2 regions of the Senegalia massiliensis genome follow, and region 2 is predicted to be linked to the other one. Evidence: a T-box and tRNA genes for the amino acid it is inferred to sense, from the RefSeq annotation. Region 2 holds a T-box; the other holds one or more tRNA genes.

Region 1 (3,442 bases), on a different contig from region 2:
ATAATCTAGAATAAATATCATAAGATCTTTCTCCTCTATTTGTTTGTTCTACAACCATTGGTACTAATGCCATAAACAAATCCCTCCCGGTACAATTATATATTTTAAACTAGTTTAGCATTATCTACTAAAAACTCAATAGTCTTAGTCTTAATTATACCCATCTTGATTGATTCTAAATCTTCATCTCTCAAGTTCTTTTTAAATTTGTCTACATCTTGTTTGTATTGTTCTGCATATTTTTCTAACTCTTTATCTACATCTTCATCAGAAGCTTCAATATTTTCTTTTTTTCCTATCGCTTCTAATACAAGATCACTTTCAACTAATTTTTCTGCATTTGGTTTTAATTGTTCTTTTAAATCTTCTATTTTAGAATTTGTAAGTTCTAAATACTTCTCTAAATCAAGTCCTTGATATCTTAATTTATAATCAAGATTTCTTATCTCTTCATCAGTTTGTGAGTCTATCATTACTTCAGGTATCTCAACTTTTGAATTTTCCATAACTTTTTCTATTACATTATTTTGTAACTCTGCGTTTTCTTTATCTTTTGCTTCTTTTTCTAGTTTAGCTTTAATATCTTCTTTTAATTCATCTAAAGTATCAAATTCACTTACATCTTTTGCAAATTCGTCATCTAATTCAGGTAATTCCTTTTCTTTGATTTCGTGAATTTTTACATCGAATGTTGCTTTTTTACCTTTTAATTCTTCTGCTTGATAGTCTTCTGGGAATTCTACATTCACTTCCACATCTTCACCTGTATTTTTACCTACTAATTGTTCTTCAAAACCTGGAATAAATTGCCCTGAACCGATTTCTAATGTTTGGTTCTCAGCTGTTCCACCTTCAAATTTTTCTCCATCTACTGATCCTGAGTAATCAATTACTACAGTATCTCCTTCTTTAACTTCTCTATCTTCTACTGCTACAAGTCTAGCATTTCTATCTTGCATAGTCTTTAATTCATTTTCCACATCTTCATCTGTTACATTATACTCATTTTTTTCAACTTCTATACCTTTGTATTCACCTAACTCAACTTCAGGCTTAACAGTCACTTCTGCTGTAAATATTACTGGCTTTCCTTTTTCAAGTTCAGAAATATCAATATCTGGTCTATCCACTGGCTCTATCTTATTTTCCTCTATAGCATCACTATATGCTTCAGGAAGTATTATGTTTATTGCATCCTCATAAAAAACACCTTCACCATATCTTGATTCGATTATTTTTCTTGGTGCCTTTCCTTTTCTAAAGCCTGCTATATTAAATTTAGATCTGTTTTGTAAATATGCCTTTTGAACAGCTTTATCAAATTCATTATACTCTACTTGAAACTTTAAAGTTACTTTGTTATTTTCTTTTTTTTCTACAGTTGCACTCATTTATTCGTTTCCTCCTTAAAATCGTAAATCTATTTAACCTTTGTCAAACTATGATAGAGTTAATTATATCATAATAGATGCGTTACAAAAAGGTTTAAATGTAACTTTATACCTACATACTAAAAAAACCCATGGATCTACCATCGGTTTCAGCATTTTGTCAATGGTGCGGGAGAAGGGACTCGAACCCCCACGTCAATGACACTAGATCCTAAGTCTAGCGCGTCTGCCAAATTCCGCCACTCCCGCATAAATATAATAAACTCTTCTTCAACAGATTTTATTATATTATTTATCTTTTAAAATGTCAATAGAATAGAAAATAAAAAAATATTCAAAAAATTTTTATTTTTATGTTTAACATTCATATTTTGAGGTATATATATAATACTATTAATAGAAGGGGATGATTCCACCAAAGTAAAAAAGTATTAGATTCATTTAATTTACAAATCTCTAAGTATTATCATCAAAGTAATTGTCTAAACGATTATAATAATTTCTTAAATGTGTAACAGCAAAGTTTAAGAAATATTATCAAATCAGTTAATATGACAAACTTAATGATAATATAAAAAATGAGAAAAGTAATATATTAAAACTTTAAGGTTATTGTATTTAAAGTAATTGTAATACTTAACCTATACAAGTTAAGTCGATAAACAAACTTTAAAATGATAAACTTTAAAGAAAATATCTATAAGTAGTAGTATTTAAATAGTAGTATTAAAGAAAACAAAAAAGTAAATAGTAGTATTATTTAAGTAGTAGTATCGGGTATTTAAAAAGAAAGGAATGATTCCCCCAAAAATTAATAGTGTTACCTCATAGAAAGGAACATCTCAAGAATTTATAAGAGATGTTCTTTTCTTTATGTTTTTAGAAATATAATATGTTATAATCAAATTAATAAAACAAATGGGGGTATCTTTATGAGCGAAAACTATAAATTTAATCAAAATGAAAAATGTGAATATTTCCCTTGCCATAAGGTAAATGATGTTAAAGAGTTCAATTGTCTTTTTTGCTATTGTCCTTTATATGCATTGAAGGATAAATGTGGTGGAAATTTTAAATATAATAATGGAATAAAAGATTGTAGTGATTGTACCATTACTCATAGTAAAAATGGATATGATCATGTAATGAGTAAAATAAGTAAAATAATAGAAATTGGAAGTAAAATAGATTAGGATAATCCTAATCTATTTTATATTTCAATGTAAAAATTTACCCGAATAGTACAATAGTAATCTATTATCAAAAATATCAATATTTCAGTACACTAAAGGGTATATATATTAGATGTTAAGAATAACGTATGATCGGAGGCAACTATGGACTATAAATCTTATCAAGAAAATTTATTAAGATATTTATTATACATACCTAAAAAAGATTTAAAAAATACCATATCTAGAATTCATCCTGAAGATGTATTAGATGCATTAAGACTTTATGAAGGTGATAAAAAGAAAATACTTTTAAAAATTCCTGAGGAAGTTATGGTTGATATAATTGATCAAGCAGAAGATGAGGAAAAATATGAGCTATTATCTTTAATGCCTGAAAAAAACCAAAAAAAAATAATTGAAGAAATGTCATCTGATGAATTAACTGACCTTCTAGGTTCAATATCAAATGAAGAAGCAAATAGAATCATATATAATATGGATATTAATGATGCAGAAGAAATACGAGAATTGCTTAGCTATGAATCTGATACTGCTGGTGGTATAATGGCTACTGAATTCATAGCTATAAGGGAAGAAATGACAGTTGCAGATACTTTAAAGTACTTACAAAAAGAAGCCCCTAATGCTGAAACTGCCTATTATTTATATGTATTAAATGATGAAGAAAAATTAAGAGGTATTGTTCCTCTAAGAGATTTAGTTATACGAAACTTTGATGTGGTTATAAAAGATATTATGAATGAAAATGTTATAAAAATACCATGGGATATGGATCAAGAGGAAGTAGGAAATATATTCGAAAAATATGGATTCTTATCCATGCCTGTAGTAGATAATTCTGAAAAAATGTTAGGA
Region 2 (3,442 bases):
ATCCAATATTTTGCATTAGCTTTATCAAATGCTTTTTCACTATTATTAGAATCAGTATATCTTAAGAAATACCAAGAAGAATCTACAAATGTATCCATTGTATCAGTTTCCCTTTTTGCTTTTTTACCACATTTAGGACAAGATGTATGAACAAATTCTTTACTTGTAAGTAATGGAGATTCTCCTTTTCCGCTAAACTCAACATCTGTAGGTAATACCACAGGTAAACTTTCTTTAGGTACAGGTACTATACCACAATCTTCACAATAAATCATTGGAATAGGTGTACCCCAATATCTTTGTCTGGATATTAACCAATCTCTAAGTCTATAATTTATTGTTTTGGTACCTATCTTTTCTTTTTCTATATAATTAGTTATTTCTCTACTAGCTTTTTCATTGTCTAAGCCATTAAATTTATCAGAATTTACCATTACGCCCTTATCAGTATAAACTACTTTTAGCTCTTCTGCTTCTTTACCCTTCTCCGCTATTACTCTTGTTATATCTAAATTATATTTTTTTGCAAACTCAAAATCTCTTTCATCATGAGCTGGTACTGCCATTATTGCCCCTGTACCATAATCTATTAATACATAATTAGCTATATATATAGGGATTTCTTTATTTGTTAAAGGATTTATAGCATATCTTCCTGTAAATACTCCTTCTTTCTCTGTATCAAGTGATGTTCTATCTATATCAGACATATGCTCTAATTTCTTTTTAAATTCATTTACTTTTCCTTCATATTCTGTACCTATTACTATTTTATTCACCAATGGATGCTCTGGGGCTAAAACCATATAAGTAACACCATATATTGTATCAGGTCTAGTTGTAAATACATTTAACTCATCTTCAAAATCTTTTATTTTGAAATTAATTTCTGCACCTTCACTTTTACCAATCCAATTTTTTTGCATAGATTTTACTTTTTCAGGCCATCCATCTAACTTTTCTATATCTTCTAATAACCTCTCAGCATAATCTGTAATTTTAAAATACCATTGATCAAGTTCTTTTTTTCCAACTTCACTATCACATCTCTCACACTGTCCATTTACAACTTGTTCATTTGCCAATACTGTTTCACAAGATGGACACCAATTAACAGCATAATTCTTCTTATATGCTAAGCCTTTATTATACATTTCTATAAAAAATTCTTGAGTCCACTTATAATAATCAGGAGAACATGTAGCTATTTCTCTATTCCAATCATAGCTAAGGCCTATTTCTTTTAATTGCTCTCTCATATCGTCAATATTTTCTAATGTCCATTTATTTGGATGTATTCCATGTTTAATTGCAGCATTTTCTGCAGGAAGTCCAAATGAATCCCATCCCATAGGATGTAAGACATTATATCCTTGCATTCTTCTAAATCTTGCTACTACATCACCTATTGAATAATTCCTCACATGCCCCATGTGAATACGACCTGAAGGATAAGGAAACATTTCTAATTGATAATATTTTTGTTTATCATTTCTAAATGACTCAAAAGAATTTTCATCTTCCCATTTATTTTTCCACTTTTTTTCAATCTTACTAAAATTATAAGACATATTCTTCACTCCTTATAGGTTTTTATTTGAAATATAAAAACTTCTCATCCTTATCTATATAGATAGGGACGAGAAGTTACTCGCGGTACCACCCTAATTGGCTATAAAGCCCACTTAGAAGTCTTCTAATGGAGACCAGTCTAAAAACTAAAGCAAGTTCAGTAAATCAAAAATATCAACTTTCACCAAATGTTGACTCTCTATAATTTTTTTATTACTTACTACTCTTTATAATTCTATCTTAAATTATATGTTATAAATATTATATATTAACTAACATAATTGTCAATATTAATTTTCTTTCCATCTGCCCACAGTCTTTCAAGATTATAAAATTCTCTATCTTCTTTATGGAATATATGAATTATTATATCTCCATAATCTAATAATATCCATCTTCCTGATCTATATCCTTCTTTTGAACGTAAATCATATTTATTTTCACTTAATTTATCTTCTATTGAATCTGCTATTGCAACTACTTGTCTTTCATTTTTACCACTTAAAATCACAAAATAATCTGCTACACTTGTAAGTTCAGTAACTTCTAATACATCAATATCATGGGCTAATTTATCATCTGCAGCATTTATAACTAATGATAACTTATCATTATTTTTTTTCAAATCCTAACCTCCTATATAATCTTATTTCTTTTAAAAATTAAGCTATTTCTAGTTTCAATAGTATTAGGATGTATAAGCCATCCTTTATTAATTATATATTTGAGTGTATTATCCATAGCAAGAATAATGCTCAAATCAATATCTTTAAATGAAGTATCTCTTATTTTCTCAAGTCCTGGAAAGTTTCTACCTGGTTCAATGTAATCTGCTATAAAAATTATTTTTTCTAAAATACTCATATTTTTTCTACCTGTTGTATGATATTTAATTGCATTTAATATATCCTCATCTAATATATTATATTTAACTTCGGCTAATTTTGCTCCTAAAAAAGGATGAATCAAATGAGGGTTATTTTTCATTACAGTATCTAAAATTATACCAAATTCTTGGGCTTTTTTCAATAAAGTATCTTTGCCTTTATATTTAGCTGAATCATGTAAAAGAGCTGCAATATAAGCTTTTTCTGTATCTACTTTGTAATGCTTTGCAAGTTCTATAGCAGTTTCTGCTACTCTAATAGTATGTTTATATCTTTCTTTATCTATATCCTTTTTTAATATATTTTTCATTTCTTCTATTTTCATAATTTCCTCCATTATTTATAAAGATTCTTATTATATATGTAATTTATAACAGGATCTGGTGTCATGTACTTTATAGTTTCATTTTTGAATATTCTTTTTCTTATTTGTGTAGATGAAATATCTATAGGAGCAATTGTTAGATAACTAATTTTTTTATTATATTTTTCTTCAAGTTTTTTTATTTCATCCATTACATTATCTACATTATAACCTGGTCTCGTAGCTGCAATAAAAGTGCATATATTAAGAAGTCTATCAGTATCTCTCCAATTTTCTATATCAAGTATTGAGTCAGCACCTGTTATAAAAAAAAGCTCTGAATCATTGTATTTTTTAGAAAGTAGTTCTAAAGTATCCACAGTATAGCTTGTTCCATCTCTATTAGTTTCTATATCTGAAACTATAAAATTATTATTATTAGATGTAGCAAGTATTGTCATTATATATCTATCTAAAGAATTTGCTAATTTTCTTTCATCTTTATGAGGTGGGCTTCCAGTAGGAATAAATATCACCTTATCTAAATTAAATTTTTTTCTACTTTGTTCTGCAATCATTAAGTGACCAATATGTATAGGGTTAAATGTTCCTCCCATTACTCCTATTTTCTTTATCTTCATAATAATATCACTCCAATCTATATACATTATATATTAGA

What was found. The T-box of region 2 lies ahead of leuS (leucine--tRNA ligase). A T-box ahead of a tRNA ligase gene usually reads a tRNA of that ligase, here a tRNA-Leu.
Region 1: it has a tRNA-Leu gene. The T-box ahead of leuS (leucine--tRNA ligase) is inferred to sense a tRNA for this amino acid. The anticodon was not compared.

Annotation. Positions count from the first base shown of each region.
Region 1 covers NZ_QXXA01000014.1:74,407-77,848, forward strand. The annotation lists gene clpP (ATP-dependent Clp endopeptidase proteolytic subunit ClpP) at 1-73, opposite strand, end outside; gene tig (trigger factor) at 105-1,391, opposite strand; tRNA gene D3Z33_RS12945 (tRNA-Leu) at 1,556-1,640, opposite strand; gene D3Z33_RS12950 (cysteine-rich small domain-containing protein) at 2,324-2,584, shown strand; gene mgtE (magnesium transporter) at 2,729-3,442, shown strand, end outside.
Region 2 covers NZ_QXXA01000004.1:53,599-57,040, forward strand. The annotation lists gene leuS (leucine--tRNA ligase) at 1-1,571, opposite strand, end outside; T-box leader at 1,633-1,815, opposite strand; gene rsfS (ribosome silencing factor) at 1,841-2,197, opposite strand; gene yqeK (bis(5'-nucleosyl)-tetraphosphatase (symmetrical) YqeK) at 2,209-2,784, opposite strand; gene nadD (nicotinate-nucleotide adenylyltransferase) at 2,796-3,404, opposite strand.